Regions from separate parts of the Shewanella sp. SM73 genome, predicted to be linked through region 1. Evidence: predicted binding sites of a transcription regulator. Region 1 holds the regulator's gene; each other region holds the start of a gene.

Region 1 (6,535 bases):
TAGCTCTTTACCGATAAGCCAGCGGGCGTTGCTTTGGCCGATATGGCCTAAAGCAATACCACGGATCACGAGCGCTAAGGTCTGATTACCGGCAACACCGCCCATGCTAGGGACAATCGTCATTAGGATGGCGATAGTGGCAAATTGCTCAATAGTGCCTTCAAACATATTGCTGACCGACGAGGCGAGCAGGGCGGCGAATAAGTTAATGGTGAGCCAGAGCGAGCGACGTAGGGTACTTTTTAGCACAGGACCAAAGGTATCTTCATCTCCGTCCATCCCCGCCATACCCATCATGGAATGTTCAGCATCTTCGCGGATAACATCGACTACGTCATCGATTGTGATACGCCCGAGCAGCTTACCATCACAGTCGACGACAGGTGCCGATACCCAATCATTGCGTTCGAATTTCTGCGCGACTTCGCTGTCGGACATGCTCACCGGAATACTTTGAATATTGGGATCCATGATATTGCGAATTGTGGTGCTTGGCGCGCAAGTCAGCAGATCTGCCAGCCTCACACCGCCAAGGACTTTGTCCTGTTTGTCGACCACATATAAGGTATCTGTGGTGTCGGGTAGGTTGCCCCTTTGCCGAAGATAGCGCAGCACCACATCGATATTCACATCGGGTCTTAGGGTGACAGTATCTGTGTTCATCAAGCTGCCGGCGGTCTCATCTGGATAAGATAGGGCTTGTTCTACCCTCAGGCGATTTTGCTCCGTCATCGACTGCAACACTTGTTTGTAAACGGCGTCGGGAAGACTTCGCAGAATATAGGCGAGATCGTCGGTGTCCATGCTTGCTGTCGCTTTCGCGACTCGCTCAGGGCTCATGCTGCGGATCAGTGGGTCTTTGAGTTCTTCACTCAACTCATCGAGTATGTCGCCTATTTGTTCCTGATCGATGAGCTGCCACAGTACTTGTCTGGCACTTGGCGGTGATGATTCTAAGATCAGCGCGATATCTGAGGCGGCCATTTTTTGCAGCATATTGCGCACGTGTACGAACATGCCGCTGCTAAGCGCTTGGTTTAACTGGTCAAGACTATGTCCGGTGTGATCGTTTTCTACATTATCTACGGGCATTTGTCCTCCATTGTGCGGCAAATTGGTTTGAGATCTTGGTGTTGGGCTAGGATTTAGCGGTGACTAAGCGTCAGTCGATGACACAGATTAAGGCGGCTAAGGTAAGGCCAGCGCAATGACCGCTAGTGTAATCGCCAGTAGCTTGTATCGTCGAGCGACAAATGTTTTGCCATGTCTGAATGGCAAGTTTTTTAAACTAGACATGAAGTGAAACTAACGATGAAGTGCTTAGTGTGAAGTGAAACTAACAGGCTTCGTCAAACTTAGCGTCGATTAAGGCACAAATGGCATCGAGAGCCGGCTCTGCATCTGGGCCTTCGGCGATAAGCTTAATGGTTTTACCCATACCAGTTTCAAGCATCAGTAAGCCAAGTACACTGGCGGCCGATGCTTGTTTATCGCCTTGGATTAAGGTGATGGTCGCATCAAACTCGGAAGCCAGTACCACCAACTTAGTGGCGGCACGGGCATGTAAACCGAGCTTATTACAGATAGTTATCTGACGTTCAAGCTTTGGCATTATTGAGCTCTCGATGACGGGCATACACTTTATGTTTACCGTTACTAAAGCGTTTGGCCAATTGCTCTGCGACGTAAACCGATCTGTGCTGTCCACCTGTGCAGCCAATGGCCACAGTTAAATAACTGCGATTGTTACGCTCGAGGTGCGGCAGCCAAGTCTCCAGTAAATTTTCGATTTGCCAGATGAACTTATTGACCAGTGGTTGGCGATTTAAGAACTCAGCTACGGGTTCATCCAAGCCAGTCAATGGCCGCAGCGCCAACTCCCAGTGGGGATTGGGCAGAAAGCGTACATCGAACATAAAGTCTGCTTCGGTGGGCATTCCGTGCTTAAAGCCAAAGGACTCGAAGTTGATCACGAGTTCTTTATCGACACTACCAAGGAGAATTTGTCTGACTTGGTCGCTTAAATCATAGATATTCAGATTCGACGTATCTATGTAGTGATCGACCAGTTTTGACATAGGCTCGAGCAGTTTCCCCTCCAGCTTTATCGCTTCTTGCAAAGACACTCGGCTCTTCGACAAAGGATGCAAACGGCGGGTTTCGCTGTAACGCTTGAGCAGAATTTTATCGCTGGAGTTAAGGAAGAAGCTCGTTAACTCAGTATCTGGAGGTAGGCTAGCGAGTTGTTTTACTAAGACCTTATCCTGCTCAGGCATGTTACGCACGTCGACACTGATGGCGACGAGATCGTTACTGCCTTTGAGTTGCTCAAGCAAACTGCCAATCAATGGCAAGGGAAGGTTATCGACACAATAATAGCCGAGATCTTCGAGTACCCTAAGGGCGACAGATTTGCCTGAGCCTGAGCGGCCCGACACTATGACCAGTTTCATCCAGTGATTACCTGATAGAGTTCCGTTTCATCATGCGTCTTGCGTAATTGCTTTAATATTTGCTTGTCGCTCAGCTTTTCGGCCATGCAAGACAAGGTACTTAAGTGCTGCTGACATTGGTCTGCAGGCACCAGTAGTGCAAATAAAATATCAACAGGTTGCTTATCGATAGCATCAAATGCTATCGGCTCTTCACACTTAATTAGTATGGCAATGGGCTGATCTATATCGGCTAGTCGACCATGTGGAATGGCGATGCCGTTACCTATACCTGTGCTCCCCATCTTTTCGCGCGCCACTAGGCTTTCGAATATCTCTTGAGATGAGAGGGTCGGGTACTGGGCAGCGACTAAGTCGCTGATGAGTTCCAGTACCTTTTTCTTGCTGCCCGGAGTGGCGCAGGTAGTGCACTCCGGCCGCAGTATGGTACAAAGTTCCATTATTAGTGTTTTGTTAACTTCTCTTTGTGTTTAATAACCTGACGGTCAAGCTTGTCAATCAGGGCGTCTATAGCGGCATACATGTCAGCATGCTCTGAAGTAGCAAAAACTTCACCACCTATGAGGTTTATTCTCGCTTCGGCAATCTGTTGCATTTTCTCAACATTGAGCACAACGTGCACATTATTGATCTGTTCGAAATGGCGTTCAAGTTTTGAAAACTTTTCTTCTACATATGCACGTAACGATTCGGTAATTTCGACATGGTGTCCACTTAGGTTTATTTGCATAGAAACGTCCTCCGATATCCACTGTAGGTTATAAACTTTTACGCTGATTAGAAGGTGGAATAAGCATAGCCTCTCGGTACTTCGCAATGGTTCTGCGGGCTACGTTGATCCCTTGTTCTGCCAGAAGTTGTGCCATCTTACTATCGCTTAATGGTTTTTTCTGGTTTTCCGCTGCCACCAGTTTCTTTATAAAGGCTCTGATTGCTGTGGATGAGCACTCACCACCATCGTCAGTACCGACGTGGCTAGAGAAGAAGTATTTTAGTTCAAAAAGTCCCTTAGGGGTATGCATGTATTTTTGAGTTGTGACCCGTGAGATGGTGGACTCATGCATTTCTACCGCTTCGGCAATATCGTTAAGCACCATAGGCTTCATGGCTTCTTCACCGTACTCAAAGAAACCTTGCTGATATTGCACTATGCAATTAGCAACTTTAAGCAAAGTATCGTTACGGCTTTCTAGGCTCTTAATAAACCATTTAGCCTCTTGCAGATGGCCGCGAATAAATTGGCTATCGGCTTGGTTTTTGGTACTGCGTGCCATAGAAGCATAATGTTGATTTACATTGATTTTGGGCATGCAGTCAGGATTAAGCTCAACAACCCAGCGGCCATTTTTCTTCGACACAGACACATCTGGGATAACGTATTCGTCATTATTGGGCGTGATCAACAAACCTGGGCGAGGATTGAGGGTTTGGATAAGTGCTATACCATCCCTTAATTCATCTTCTTTTAATTTAGTCTTACGCATCAATAACCTAAAGTCTCGGGCGGCGATCAGATCTAAATGATCTTTGATCAGCATACGGGCGTTTTCTAGGTTGGGAGTATCAGCGGCGAAATGCGACAGTTGGATCAGCAGGCATTCACTTAAATCGCGGGCGGCAACGCCTATGGGATCAAAATGCTGAATACGCTTGAGTACGGCTTCGACTTCGTCAAGCTCAACTTCAGGATTGCCCATGGCTTCGAGAATTTCTTCAGTGCTTTGGGTGAGATAGCCCTGATCGTCGATGGCATCAATAATGGCGGTGGCAATGGCTAAATCGGTTTCAGAAAACGGCGTGAGGTTTTTTTGCCATTCTAAGTGTTCGTACAACCCTTCACTGGTCTCGCCTTGGAAGGGCATATCGTCTTCACGACTACCGCCGGGGCCTGAGTTTGGGGAGGCGGTAAACACTTCATCCCATGTGGTGTCCATGGGGAGCTCATCGGGCATGGATTCTTTGGTTAGCGACTCTGCCGTGTCTATGGTGGAGCTGTCTTTTTCTGGTGGCAGAGTGCTAGATTCACTGAAATCCGTATCGGATAGCGTTTGGTTTACAGGGTTTTTAGTGGCGTCGAATTGATCCTCTTCCAGCTCGAGAAGGGGATTAGAATCTAATGCTTGCTGGATCTCTTGCTGCAGTTCTAATGACGACAGTTGCAACAGACGTATAGCCTGTTGTAGTTGTGGCGTCATGGTTAACTGTTGACCCAGTTTGAGCTGGAGTGACGCTTTCATGTTACCGCTGATCCCTACGTTATTATTGTTGGATGAGGTCGCTTATTATTATCTTGAGTGAAGCCCAATGGCGGTATAAATTGCCTCCATTGGCTTCGCTCGATTAACTATAGCCTGAATTGTTCACCTAAGTACACAGCCCTAACTTGCTGATTGTCTAAGATCTCTGCTGGAGTTCCTTCGGCAATCAGGTTTCCGTGACTCACAATATAAGCATGTTCACATACATCTAATGTCTCGCGGACATTATGGTCTGTGATCAGTACGCCAAGGCCGCGACTTTTGAGTTGTTCGATAATCTTCTTGATGTCGATAACCGAAATAGGATCGACGCCGGCAAACGGTTCATCGAGCAAAATGAACTTAGGATTAGCGGCTAAAGCCCGCGCAATTTCGACGCGACGACGTTCGCCACCCGACAATGACATGCCTTGGCTGTCACGGATGTGGGTGATATGAAACTCTTCGAGCAGATGTTCTAGTTCTTCTTCTCGTTCTTCGTTTTTAAGTTCTTTACGAGTTTGCAGTACGGCCATGATGTTGTCATGAACAGTTAGCTTACGAAAGATACTGGCTTCCTGCGGTAAGTAACCTATGCCTTTGCGGGCACGCAGATGCATAGGATCTGCGGTTAAATCATCATCGTCGATAAAGATATGTCCCTTATCGCTCTTCACTAGCCCGACAACCATGTAAAAGGTCGTGGTTTTACCTGCACCGTTTGGACCGAGTAGGCCAACGACTTGACCGGTTTTTACCGTCAGACTGACGTCTTTAACCACTTGGCGACTCTTGTAACTTTTCGCCAGATTTTGTGCTCTTAAGGTGATTTGGGTCATTTAGAGTCCTGCTTTTTTACAGGTTTATCCGCCGGAGCGTCTGATTTAGCATCATCTTGATAGTTTTCAGGCTGAATAATAGTGATCACGCGATCGTCACCACTGCCAGTACTCTCGGCCATCAATTTCTGTTGAATCATGTTATAGCGGATTAAATTGCCTGTAACTTGGCTACCCGCTTGATCTAATGACGCCATACCTTTCAGCGTTAAGGTGCGGCTTGCCATATCGTAACGAATTTCTTTCGCGCTAGCCGATGCAGGACGGCCATCGTCTAATATCTGGCTATACGTAGCAGGGTTGCCTGTGGCGACCAAAGTTTTGCTATTTTCACCTTCAGCGGAAAATGCACGCAGTTCATTTGCTTGGATTTTTATTGAGCCTTGGGTAACTTCCACCGGACCAAAGAAGATGATCTGGTTGTTTTTGATATCCGCAGTTTGGCTCACAGCTTTAATTTTGACTTCTTGCTTTAAGTCGCCGACTTTCGCGAAAGCACTCATGCTCATAATTAGCATTAGGCTGGCAAGTAATACGTTATTTTGCTTCATATGTTCCTACTACCTGACTGGTCAATTGCACTTCTTGCGCGTTGAGGTCGGCATAAAGGCCTTGGCCTTGAATATTAAAATCTTTCCCTGTGACGTAAATGGTACGGTCAGAGGTCATTATCATAGTGTTGAGATCGAGTTCCAGATAACTGGTGGACAAGGTCTGAATCGGTTCTTCTGGGCTAATGGCATCGATAATAACATTATTTTCTAATACAACCTTGCCAGTTTCCTTGTTTAGCTTGCCCTGATCTGCCCTGAGCTGCCATTGTGCTTTACCTTGGTCTGGATAAACAAGATAAACAGGTTGAGTAAAGAAAGTTTGATTCGTTGAATCATAATGTTCCATGTGTTTCGCCGTCACACGGCTATTCACTAGTCCTTGCTCATTGAACTCAACACTGCGCAGATCTTCAACGATGAAATCTGGGGTATTTTGATCTTTTACTCTGTTA
Region 2 (6,535 bases), on a different contig from region 1:
GCGCTCGTGGCGAATGAGCCTGAGCTCTCTACTCAAGTCGTGAAAAACTGGTTACAAGACAATGGCTGAGAATAAAACGAAAGAAGTGGCTCCTGCGGCCGCACCTGCCTTTAATATCAAAGATATTAGTGGCGTTGAAAAGACCGCTATTTTACTCCTCAGTTTGAGTGAGGCTGATGCTGCATCCATTTTAAAACACTTAGAGCCGAAGCAAGTGCAAAAAGTGGGTATGGCCATGGCGGCAATGGATGAGTTTGGTCAGGAAAAAGTTATCGGGGTACATAAGCTGTTTCTTGATGATATTCAAAAGTATTCTTCAATTGGTTTCAACAGTGAAGAGTTCGTCCGTAAAGCCTTAACTGCTGCGCTGGGTGAAGATAAAGCGGGTAATCTGATTGAACAGATTATCATGGGCAGTGGCGCTAAAGGTTTGGACTCGTTGAAGTGGATGGATGCGCGCCAAGTGGCGACCATTATTCAAAACGAACATCCACAGATCCAAACCATTGTTTTGTCTTATCTAGAACCCGATCAAGCGGCGGAAATTTTTGGTCAATTCCCTGAGAATACCCGCTTAGACTTGATGATGCGCATTGCAAATCTTGAAGAAGTGCAGCCTGCTGCACTGCAAGAGCTGAATGACATCATGGAGAAACAGTTTGCCGGTCAAGGTGGCGCCCAGGCCGCGAAAATGGGTGGCTTAAAAGCGGCCGCCAACATAATGAACTACTTAGACACGGGTATCGAAAGCCAGTTGATGGAAACCATGCGCGAGTCTGATGAAGAAATGGCGCAGCAAATCCAAGATTTGATGTTTGTATTTGAAAACTTAATCGATGTCGATGACCGCGGTATTCAAGCCCTGTTGCGTGAAGTGCAGCAAGATGTACTGATGAAGGCGCTCAAAGGTACAGATGATCAGCTGAAAGAAAAAATCTTGGGTAACATGTCAAAACGTGCCGCTGAATTATTGCGTGATGATCTTGAAGCCATGGGCCCAATTCGCATCAGTGAAGTGGAAGTCGCCCAAAAAGAAATCCTGTCTATTGCTCGTCGCTTAAGTGACAGCGGCGAAATCATGTTAGGCGGCGGTGGTGGCGATGAGTTCCTCTAATCCGAGCGACAATAAATTGTTGAATAAGGTCTTGAGCGAAGGAGATGTCGAATTTAGTCACTGGGCGCTGCCAGATGTGACTGAAGCCGATGATGACTCTATCTCAAATCTGTTCGGCCATTCAAATCATCAAGCCGCTAAGTCGACTACAGTGGAAAGTGTTTCTCCACCGACTATTGCTGAGATTGAAGACATTCGCGCCCAAGCCGAAGAAGAAGGCTTTAGCGAAGGTAAGCAGCAAGGGTATGAGCAAGGGCTAGAAAAAGGGCGTTTAGAAGGGTTAGAGCAGGGCCATACTGAAGGGTTCTCCCAAGGGCATGAGCAAGGATTAGAAACCGGTTTAGCCCAAGCAAAAATATTGCTCTCGCGTTTTGAAACCTTATTAGCCCAATTTGAAAAACCATTGCAATTGCTCGATGGCGATATTGAACTCTCGCTACTAAACCTGAGTATGACATTAGCGAAATCTGTCATTGGCCACGAATTAAAAACTCATCCAGAACAAGTGCTTTCGGCATTGCGCTTAGGTATAGAATCGCTGCCGATAAAAGAACAAACGGTCACAATCCGCTTGCATCCTGACGATGTTATTTTAGTCGAACAACTTTATTCCAGCGCTCAATTGACCCGCAGTAAGTGGGAACTTGAAGTTGACCCTTCCTTAAGTCCAGGTGACTGTATTCTCAGTAGTCATCGTTCTTTAGTGGATTTGACCCTCGCATCGCGTATCGATGCTGTATTTGAGTCCTTACGGAACCAACATGCTCACTTAAGTGACAAGCAGCGTCAACTGCAAGAGGCGATAGAGGTTGAAGATACCGCAAAACACATTGCTGCTTCTGAGGCTGTGGGATCAGAGCTTGATGATCAGGTTGTCGATACGGTTTCTCAACATGCTGAGGATATACAATTTGCCTCAAACACAGGTGAGCAATTAGAGGCAGAATCAGATGCAAAATCGCCAACATCAACTGCTGAATAGGCTTAATCATCATCAGGGTAAGGTGCCGCCATTTCGCGCTGTGGCCAGTGGTCAACTGGTGCGTGTTGTCGGCTTAACCTTAGAAGCAAGCGGTTGCCGTGCGCCTGTGGGCAGTTTATGTTCGATCGAAACCATGGCGGGCGAGTTAATAGCCGAGGTGGTCGGGTTTGATGGCGAACTATTATATTTAATGCCCATTGAAGAATTGCGTGGTGTATTGCCTGGTGCGCGGGTTGTGCCTTTGGGGGAACAAACTGGACTCAATGTTGGTTTATCCCTGCTAGGACGCGTACTCGATGGTAACGGCGTGCCTTTAGATGGTTTAGGCGCGTTGCAAACGGACCAACAAGCGCCAAGACATAGCGCTGCCATTAATCCTTTATCTCGCCGTGCTATTACTGAACCGCTGGACGTTGGCGTTCGCGCTATCAACGCTATGCTGACCGTGGGCAAAGGCCAACGTATGGGCTTGTTTGCGGGCTCAGGTGTCGGTAAGAGTGTACTCTTAGGTATGATGACTCGCGGTACTACCGCCGACATTATTGTGGTTGGGCTAGTGGGTGAGCGTGGCCGGGAAGTGAAAGAGTTTATTGAGGAAATTCTTGGTGAGAAAGGTCGAGCGCGTTCAGTCGTTGTTGCTGCGCCTGCGGATACATCGCCTCTGATGCGCCTTCGCGCCTGTGAAACCTCTACTCGTATTGCCGAATATTTCCGCGATTTAGGCTATAACGTTTTATTGCTTATGGACAGTTTAACGCGCTACGCCCAAGCGCAGCGGGAAATTGCTTTGGCTGTGGGTGAACCGCCTGCGACTAAAGGTTATCCGCCCTCTGTGTTTGCAAAATTGCCACGTTTAGTTGAGCGCGCCGGAAACGGTGGCCCTGGACAAGGTTCAATTACGGCATTTTATACTGTGTTGACGGAAGGAGACGATCAACAGGATCCCATTGCCGATGCTTCGCGGGCGATCCTCGATGGTCACATTGTCTTGTCACGTTCGCTTGCGGATTCGGGGCACTATCCTGCAATTGATATTGAAGCTTCTATTAGCCGAGTCGCGCCTATGGTGATTTCCAATGAACATTTGGAGGCTATGCGCCGCGTGAAACAAACCTATTCTTTGTATCAGCAAAATCGAGATTTGATTTCTATTGGGGCCTATGCCCAAGGAAGCGATCCTCGCATTGATAATGCGATACGACTGCAGCCAGCAATGAATGCTTTTTTGCGACAAACCATGCGTGATGCATTTAGCTTTGCCGATAGCCAAGTCATGCTTGGGCAACTTGCTGCACAGTGCAAATAATGGCGTCATCGAATTAATCGAGGTCTAGTATGGCTAACGCCGATCCCTTGTTGTTAGTGTTAAAGCTTGCCAATGATGCCGAAGAACAAGCGGCTTTATTGTTAAAATCGGCGCAGTTAGAGTGTCAAAAACGGTTGAATCAACTCAGTGCTCTGAATAACTATCGCTTAGAATACATGAAGCAAATGCAATCCCAGCAAGGTCAAGCCATCAGTGCTAGTCACTATCACCAGTTTCACCGTTTTATTCGTCAGATCGATGACGCAATTATCCAGCAAAATCGCGTCGTAGCCGACGGTGAAAAGCAAAAAGAATATCGACAACAACATTGGTTGGAAAAGCAAAAAAAACGTAAGGCAGTAGAATTACTCTTAGCCAGTAAAGAGAAGAAGCGTCAAGTGGTTGAACAAAAAAGGGAGCAAAAAATGACCGATGAATTTGCTTCCCAGCAATTTTATCGCCGTCATCAACGTTAGTGAAATGATAGGCATCTTTACTGCTCGCTAGCCGGATAGGCTCTTTAGTTTTTTTGTATTGATGGCATAAGCATCAATTCGGCACCTCTCAGTGTTAATTCTTTTCGATATGCTGTCGTAAAATCTGATGTTTTGGCATCTTATTTGCTTTGATTTAGTCCATGACCCTGCAACCGCAGTGTTTAATTGACGTTTCTACCTAGCCATTTCTTTTTTTGCTGGGTGATGTTTGGGAGCACTTATGCAACAAATGACCAATATCCTGTTAAGTAAAACAGGCAACTCTGCGGCCAATTCCGCTAAGACATCTTCCCAAGAGTCTAATAATGAAGACTTTTCATCTACACTTGCGTCAGTCACCGCTAGCTCATTTTCTATTTCTGCGTCTAAAAAAACCATTGCTAACACTGATGATGTGCAGGTTACCTCTGCTGATAAAGTAAAAGATGACGATATATCAACTGATGACGCCGACGTGAATCTCATTTTTGCCCAAATTAGCATGGCAAATGATATGAAGAAAACGGCATCAGATGGAGATAGTTTGCCGCTAGCATTTTTAAATGCTGAAGAAGATATAACTGGTGAAGAAAATATTGATACTTCATCAGCTTTATTAACCGGCTCAGCATTGGCATCTACTGTTTCTGCTGAGATTGAACTGGCATCAGATATAGATGCCGATGAAGCGGGTTTTTCTGCTGAATTACAAAAGTTAGTTTCTACTAGCCCAGATATGGCAGCAATTTCAATCGCAGATGACGTGAAACCATCTTCTTTGACTGATAAGTCACTCGTACATATTCTTCCCATAGACCCAAATATACTTGAAGCGTCAGCGGATAGTGATGCTGTGATTGATCCAAATTTGACCGATGACGCTTCAGAATTACCTTTAGAAGACACTGAGCTTGTCTCTGCCACTGAAGTCGGGGTGAGCATAGATGAGTCTTTAGTTGAGAATGATGTCACACTTAATGCTGTGATTAATCAAGCGGGCTTAGCGAACAGTGCAACGATAAAGTCGGCAACCAACACTGCGGCAAAAGCAACGACTAGCAGCTCGACAGTGAATAGTCCCAATACGGGTAATATCGCTACCTCGGGAAATACTTTCGACCTGAATACCTTAGGCTCTTCAATTTCATCTGAACCATTAGATACAACATCTGTAACAGAAAGTGATCTTGATGGGAGTCCCAATTCCGATTTGGCTGCTAACCTATTACTGAAAGATGCTAAATTGACGGTTGCAATGGATATTCCCAGAGACGAAAGTTTTATGGATGATAGTAATACTTTCTCAGAACTTAAGTCGACATCATCCATACAGACACTCTCGATGTCACAATTAAATCGCCAAGAAACCATGCAAGTTCAGCTGTCATTGCGTCAAGGAGTAGAACAGCAAAACCAAATGCAGGAGATGATCCAACGATTTTCACCTGTGATGAAGCAGCAATTGATTACTATGGTGAGTCAAGGCATCCAACATGCAGAAATCCGGCTCGATCCCCCTGAGCTTGGGCATATGTTGGTAAAGATCCAAGTGCATGGCGACCAAACCCAAGTACAGTTCCATGTTACTCAGCCGCAAACGCGTGATCTGGTTGAACAAGCTATGCCAAGATTACGTGAGTTATTGCAAGAGCAAGGGATGCAGTTGGCTGACAGCCATGTTTCTCAAGGCGATCAAGGTGAGCGTCGGGAAGGTAGTTTCGGTGATGGCAGCAGTTCAAATGCGGCTGATATGGATGAAATCTCGGCAGAAGAGTTACATTTAGGTTTAAATCAAGCGATTAGTGTAACTTCAGGTATAGATTATTACGCTTAAGCAGGTAACCTATAGCAATGACTGACATAATTACGTTTCAAATAAAACTGTAATGAGTTTCCGCCTAAATTAAAGAGAATAGTGATGGCTAAGGAAGAATCGTTAGAACTTGAAAGTACTGAAGAGCCTAAGAGTAAGAAGAAACTATTTATTTTTGCTGGTGTAGGCGTTTTAGTCGCGCTGTTAATCGGTGGCGGTGTCTGGTTCTTTATGGGAAGCAGTACCGAAGAGGTTCCCGCCGTAGCAGCAGATAGTGCTGTTCAGGCTGAAGTCCCAACATCAGGAGAAGTGGCTACCGCATCATACGTACCTATGCCGCGTCCTTTCTTATTCAACTTACCTGGGCCTGATAGGGCTCGTTTAGTTGAGATTAAAGTGCAGCTTATGGTGCGTGGTACCGATGATGATGTGCTAACACAAAAACATATTCCGCTGATTGAAGATGCGCTTTTAACGACCTTTAGTGGTGCAGATGTGCAAAAGCTCAGCACGCAAGCGGGGAAAGATGAGTTACGGCAGTTAGCACTTCTGAGTGTGCAAAATACTCTACAGTCAGTAACTGGGCGTAAAGTTGTCGAGAAAGTACTATTTACCGGTTTTGTAATGCAATAACCCTTTAACTTCAGCACCAAAAGAGGCGAAGGCAATATAGTGAGTGATTTATTAAGCCAAGACGAAATTGATGCGCTATTGCACGGGGTTGATGACGTCGATGATGACGAAATTGACGCTGTTGGAGAAGATGCCCGTTCCTACGATTTCTCTTCCCAAGATCGAATAGTTCGTGGGCGTATGCCGACGCTGGAAATCGTGAATGAGCGTT
Region 3 (6,535 bases), on a different contig from region 1:
CTAACAGGAATTGGCACTTCATCAGAGGTCTAGCAACCATGCCAAGCGGTAATTGCTCAGACATAGTTAACAGTAAGTCTAAGCCTTCGCTCACGACATCCACTTTATGGTCCAGTAAGCTCACTTGTAGCTCAAGCTCAGGGTGTTTTGCCATAAAAGATGGCAACGCAGGAATGATATGCATCACCCCAAAGGATTGGGAAATCCCCACCTTGAGCACGCCGCGGGTCGCATCATTTAAGTTATGCACGCTGGCTATCGCTTGTTCAGCGTCACGCAGCAGTTCTTCACCTTGCAGATACAGCAAATGCCCTGCTTCAGTCAGACTTAAGCTGCGGGTGGTACGTTGAATTAATTGAACACCAAGTCTATGTTCAAGATCGGCGACTTGTGTACTGACCTTAGACTTAGAGATCCCAAGCCTTCTTGCGGCGGCACTAAAACTACCTGCTCTGGCCACATGAGTAAAAATCGCAATAGGTTCTAACAGTTCTAACATGGAAGTCGCCTTAAGCTGTTTACGACAATGATATTAACTTTCGGTGAGCAGCTATGGTTAGCGTAATCATCGCTTAAAAATAACCATAGCATTGATATCTCGCATTAAAATCATATAACGCAGAGATTTAGACCGAAAAAGTCCACTAAAGTAGGGGGTTATATCTGACTGATATGCCAGCTTTTAATTATATTTTAAGAGTATACCAAATATTCGTCTCTAGACTGTAACATTCCGAACTAAATCGCTGCAAGCCTAGCCTATAAGCCACATCAACTTAGCCATAAGGGTTGTCGCCACGATTAAACCGTAGCCAATAAAAAAGCCCCTAGTCGATAAATTGACTAGGGGCGTAGCATTCAAGTTTGACTCATGCACAAGGAGATAGAAGTTATTGCAGTTAAAACTAAGGGCGATTCGCAAGAGATATTTACAAGAACTATTTGCAAGAACTATTCACGCGGTTCCTTGGTTGAGTTTTGTGTCAACACATAAGGTGCTAGTTCAGGCACTTCTTGGCGCAATTGATTTTCAAGCACTAACAGATTTTCAAATCGGTCGCACAAACGGTCAGCCTTAGCTTCTAATCCCTTAGATTGGCTCTCAACTTGTTGCTCAATATCTTGGCCTAAATTGTCCATTTTTTTGGAGAAGGCATCCATCTTGGCTTCAAAATTCTCACCGCCACCAGACATGATTTGGCCACCTAAGTTCATCATAATTGCGCCAATTGAATTCTGGACAATTTGTTCCATTTCCTGCTCGAATTCATCGTTAAATGTACTTTGCATCGAGTCTTCAGTCGCCCCTAAATAGAAGCTATCACCATTCTTATAAGCCACTGAATCAACCCGTTTTTGAACGCCAGCCATCATTTCATCAAATTTTGCACCAGCGGCATCACCCATTAAAGGTGTTAAGGCCATACCAACCGCTTTGGAAGCAAGAGATACTGCCTCATTCACCAGTTCAATCACTTCTGGCACTTGAGTCGAAACTTCATCGGCATATTGAGTAACCAATTTTTTCTGCTTGTCGGTTAAGTTAACTTGCTTACCTTCCACAAATAACTTGTCAACTTCGATGCGATACTTTTCTGTGCCCTTCTCGCTCATGACTAATTTTTTAGGCTCAACCATAACGTCATAATTTAAGGCGACTTCACAGCGTTCATCTATTTTTGGCTCTGTTTGTGCTTGCGCCAGCTGTACGCTAGATGTTCCTAAAATCACGCCAGATAATGCAAATCCAGTTAATAACTTATTTAATTTCATTTTTGTTCGTCCTTTAATCTGAATAATTCGATAAACCTAAACTACTGAATAGCTTATAGCAGGAGACGTGCCAACTTTATAACAATATGATTATGTTGGATTTTGAAATTAAGCACTAAAAGGCCATTAGCGAAATTCGCTAACATTTAGTCTGATAGTGCTAATAAAAAACGAGAGATAAGACTAGAAAATAGAACGACCGAGACGCTGACTTAGATGCTCAAGCATGGCTGTGCCCGCAAGTGAGTTGCCATTATTATCGAGTTCTGGCGACCATACACAAATCGACAGTTCTCCAGGGATCACGGCAATAATACCTCCGCCGACGCCACTTTTACCTGGCATACCAACACGATAAGCAAACTCACCCGCACCATCGTATAAGCCCGAGGTTGCCAACAGAGCGTTAAGTTGTCGAGTTTGCACTTGAGAGATAAGCTCAGACCCTGTGATACTTTTGCCGCGATTAGCCAAATACAACATGGCCTTAGACAAGTCAGCACAATTCATCTTCAAGGCGCAATAATGAAAATAGGTGCGCAGCACAGTATCAACATCGCCTTGAAAATTACCAAAGGACTTCATCAAATAAGCGATAGCCGCATTGCGCGCACTATGCTGATATTCTGAATCTGCTACTTGTTTATCGAAACACACTTTATCGTTTTGGCTTAGTTGCCTGACTAACTCAAGCATTCTGTGTTTAGGTGCACCTAAACGACTCTGCAATAAGTCAGCAATCACTAACGCGCCAGCATTGATAAATGGGTTGCGTGGCTTGCCACGTTCTAACTCGACTTGTACTAAAGAGTTGAATGAATGGCCCGAAGGTTCTTTGCCAACACGGCTCCAGATTTCGGCTTCTTCATATAAAGTTAACGCTAAGGTTAAGCTGAAAACTTTGGAGATACTTTGAATCGAAAACGGCTCAAGGTAATCGCCCGCACCTAAAGTTTCACCGTCAACAGTCGTGACGGCAATACCTAATTTGCCAGCATCAACGCTGGCCAGTGCGGGGATATAATTTGCAACCCTTCCTTGGCCGAGCAAGGGTCGAACTTTCTCGACCACTTCCTCAAGTAATGCCAACTCGGGCATTAACCCCACCAAATGTCGTACAGTTCGCTAACTTCAACCTGAGATACTTTTTGGGTCGCCCAGAATGCCTTAACTGCAGCAATATCTTCTTCGGTACATTTACCAATCGTTTGGGTGGCGATAATGCCTTCCCATTCGATGTGGCCGCCGCCATGGAAACCTAATTTACGGGTTTCGATCACTTCATCGATGAATTTATCTACAGTTGCATCGATATCGGCTTCAGATACTGATGCATCAAAAGTCCAAGCCATATCGAAACCTAACTCTTGGAATTCATCAACGCGCATTTTCTTACGTAAACGACGGCTACGATTAGTTGCCATAGTGATTTTCCCTTTTGTGTTTAAAATTAGCTAAAATTGAGTTCGTGATTAAGCGATACGCTCAAACATCAGATCCCATACACCGTGACCCAGTCTATGGCCGCGGGCTTCAAACTTTGTCAATGGACGATGATCAGGACGCGGCACAACACTACCATCGGCCGACTGGTTTTGATAACCCAGTGCGGCTTGCATCACCTCTAACATATGCTCGCTGTACTCTTCCCAGTCAGTGGCCATATGGAACACACCGCCAATTTTTAGCTTGCGACGAATAAGTTCGGCAAATTCAGCTTGTACGATGCGGCGTTTATGGTGACGTTTTTTATGCCAAGGATCTGGGAAGAACAATTGCACTCGGGCTAATGAACCGTCAGCAATCGCATGTTCTAATACTTCCATGGCATCGTGATGATACACACGTAAATTAGTCACACCAGCAATGGCGGCATCACTGAGGCAAGAGCCTACACCCGGTTTATGTACTTCAATACCAATGAAATTTTGCTCTGGTGCATCTTTAGCCATTTGTACTAAAGAGGCGCCCATGCCAAAGCCTATTTCCAGCACAGTATCAGCTTCACGACCAAAAACGTCGCTTAGTACCAATGGCACTGGGCTGTAATCTAAACCCATTGTTGGCCACTGGCTTTCAATAGCGTGTGCTTGGCCTTTGGTTAAGCGACCTTCTCTCAGGACAAAGCTTCTGATCTTGCGCAGATACTTGCCTTCTTCATTAAATTCAGCGGTAGTGACTTCGCTCATTTTTGCCTCGTCTAGTGGACAACACCATCATAAAAGAAGGGCATTATCCAAAGTTCAACATACAGTGCAAGCACTAATGGGGCGAAAGTATACCAAGATTATTTAAGAGTGCGAATTTAGCAGCGATTTTTAGCTTTAGATCCCTTGCCAACTTATCTTTGACGCTTGTCTAAGAAGATAACTGCCGCTACACTGCGCCGATGAAATCTACAGCCTCCTTCGCTACACGTATCGTCTCTTGGTACGACAATCACGGTCGTAAAACCCTCCCTTGGCAGCAAGATAAAACCCCATATCGCGTATGGGTTTCTGAAATTATGCTGCAACAAACTCAGGTTGCGACTGTTATTCCCTATTATCTTAAATTTATGGCGCGTTTCCCCGATGTGTTAGCACTTGCTAACACGCCAGACGATGAGGTATTACATCATTGGACCGGTCTTGGCTATTACGCTAGGGCGCGTAATCTGCATAAAGCAGCCAAAATAATCCGCGATGATTATCAGGGATTATTTCCAACACATTTTGAACAAGTGCTCGCCCTACCTGGCATCGGCCGCTCGACGGCAGGCGCAGTATTGTCATTGTCACTTGGGCAACATCACCTCATTCTCGATGGCAACGTAAAACGTGTATTAGCAAGACATGGGGCAATCGCAGGTTGGCCAGGGCAAAAGACGGTTGAAGAGCAACTTTGGCAACTGACGGATGCCTTCACACCGCAGCAAGATATTCAGAAATATAATCAAGCCATGATGGATATCGGCGCCAGTATTTGCACTCGTAGCAAACCTAACTGTGCCGCTTGCCCTGTAGCGATTGATTGCAAAGCTCAACTGATTGGCAGACAAACCGATTTCCCTGGCAAAAAACCTAAAAAAACCATACCAACCAAAGCGGCGTGGATGTTAGTGGTGATGCAAGACAACCAAGTCTTTTTAGCTAAACGTCCGCCAGCGGGAATTTGGGGCGGACTCTGGTGTTTCCCTGAATTCGCTACCCAAGCCGCCCTTGAAACTCATCTTGAAGAGCAAGGGTTTGATGCGCAGCAACTCGAATGGTTAACTGGCTTTAGGCACACATTTAGCCACTTTCATTTAGATATTCAGCCCATGATGCTTAATCTAGATAAAGCCCTCGGCAATAAAGAGAGCGTGGGCGCTGTCATGGAACAAAACCAGTCTCTCTGGTATAACATAAGTCATCCTTCCAAAGTGGGACTCGCCGCCGCCACCGAGCGCGTGCTAGCCAATTTGGGATCACTCGTTCAATCCGCAGTCAGTAAGGAATAATCATGGCGCGTACAGTCAATTGCGTATATTTAAATAAAAAAGCCGACGGCCTAGACTTTCAACTGTATCCAGGTGATTTAGGTAAGCGCATTTTTGATAACATCAGCAAAGAAGCTTGGGGCCTATGGCAAAAAAAGCAAACCATGCTGATCAACGAGAAAAAACTCAACATGATGAATGTTGATGATCGTAAATTTCTTGAAGAACAAATGACCTCTTTCCTATTTGAAGGTAAAGATGTTGAAATTGAAGGTTTTGTACCAGAAAAAGACCAAGATTAATTCTGGTCGTTAGTCGGCCCTAAGTATAAAGCTTACAAAAAAGCGCCTTTCGGCGCTTTTTGTTTATCTAATGGCAGAATAAAGAGTTACTTACGCACGCCTTCAACCACTAGATCTAACTCAACATGGCTAGATGCTGGACCTAAATCCATCTTGATACCGAAATCTTTCATCGCAAAGGTGGTTGTGCCCGTAAAACCGGCACGGTAGCCACCCCAAGGATCCTGACCTTCACCCACAGCATGGGCCTTGATCGCTAATGGTTTAGTCACACCATTTAAAGTTAAGTTACCGTTAATCACTAAATCGCCATTTCCTTTATCTTCCACCGAAGTAGATGCAAAGGTCGCTTTAGCGAATTTGCCAGTATTAAGGAAATCTTCACCGCGAATATGTTTGTCACGCTCAGCATGGTTTGAATCGACACTTAATGTATTCACTGTGACATTCACTTTCATCGCAGTTGGTTTAGCCGCATCGTAGCTAAAATCGCCGCTAAAATCATTAAAACGCCCCACCACATAGCTATAACCTAAGTGATTCACTTTAAATGTAATAGAAGCGTGAGCGCCTTCATGATCAATCACATAGTCAGCAGCTGAAGCCGCCACAGGAGCCAATAGAGATACACCAATCAGTGCGCTTAACAGTTGCTTTTTCATTGTATTATCCTCGTTTAAATTTAATCATTCTAAGTAGGGTAGTGTCTTTATCGATAAAGTGATGTTTTAATGCGCCCGCCGCGTGAATAACGACCAGCGCGATCAAGCAGTAAGCCGCATACTGGTGAATATCACCCGCGATATCAGCTTGGTTTTCAAACAAAAGTCCCAATCCTGGTAGTTCAAACCAATCAAACACCCAGATACCACGGCCATCTGCGGTTGAGATTAAAATGCCAGCAGTCATGATGACAAAGAGCAAGATATAAATAATAAAATGCACCAAATGTGCGGCCGTCTTTTCCCACGGTTTATGACTCGCCTCAGGTACAGGCTTG

Evidence for each region. Region 1 encodes sigma-54, which starts transcription at its own class of promoters, with help from an activator protein. Its sites were predicted from a motif close to GTTGGCACGNNNNTNGNNT; they were not measured.
Region 2: L5M51_RS15170 (flagellar hook-length control protein FliK) is a predicted target of sigma-54. The motif match lies at 4,010-4,028, and genes of this name have one in related genera.
Region 3: L5M51_RS12895 (YggN family protein) is a predicted target of sigma-54. The motif match lies at 1,830-1,848, and genes of this name have one in related genera.

What each region holds. Positions count from the first base shown of each region.
Region 1 is NZ_JAKKRY010000020.1:12,411-18,945, forward strand. It holds gene mgtE (magnesium transporter) at 1-1,092, opposite strand, end outside; gene L5M51_RS20480 (HPr family phosphocarrier protein) at 1,337-1,612, opposite strand; gene rapZ (RNase adapter RapZ) at 1,599-2,453, opposite strand; gene ptsN (PTS IIA-like nitrogen regulatory protein PtsN) at 2,450-2,893, opposite strand; gene hpf (ribosome hibernation promoting factor) at 2,896-3,183, opposite strand; gene L5M51_RS20500 (RNA polymerase factor sigma-54) at 3,212-4,690, opposite strand; gene lptB (LPS export ABC transporter ATP-binding protein) at 4,798-5,529, opposite strand; gene lptA (lipopolysaccharide transport periplasmic protein LptA) at 5,526-6,080, opposite strand; gene lptC (LPS export ABC transporter periplasmic protein LptC) at 6,067-6,535, opposite strand, start outside.
Region 2 is NZ_JAKKRY010000011.1:30,991-37,525, forward strand. It holds gene fliF (flagellar basal-body MS-ring/collar protein FliF) at 1-69, shown strand, start outside; gene fliG (flagellar motor switch protein FliG) at 62-1,114, shown strand; gene fliH (flagellar assembly protein FliH) at 1,101-2,096, shown strand; gene fliI (flagellar protein export ATPase FliI) at 2,065-3,402, shown strand; gene fliJ (flagellar export protein FliJ) at 3,432-3,878, shown strand; gene L5M51_RS15170 (flagellar hook-length control protein FliK) at 4,120-5,712, shown strand; gene fliL (flagellar basal body-associated protein FliL) at 5,797-6,324, shown strand; gene fliM (flagellar motor switch protein FliM) at 6,364-6,535, shown strand, end outside.
Region 3 is NZ_JAKKRY010000008.1:91,346-97,880, forward strand. It holds gene L5M51_RS12890 (LysR family transcriptional regulator) at 1-499, opposite strand, end outside; gene L5M51_RS12895 (YggN family protein) at 952-1,773, opposite strand; gene glsB (glutaminase B) at 1,957-2,871, opposite strand; gene L5M51_RS12905 (YggL family protein) at 2,871-3,197, opposite strand; gene trmB (tRNA (guanosine(46)-N7)-methyltransferase TrmB) at 3,246-3,962, opposite strand; gene mutY (A/G-specific adenine glycosylase) at 4,163-5,254, shown strand; gene L5M51_RS12920 (oxidative damage protection protein) at 5,257-5,535, shown strand; gene L5M51_RS12925 (YceI family protein) at 5,622-6,197, opposite strand; gene L5M51_RS12930 (cytochrome b) at 6,202-6,535, opposite strand, start outside.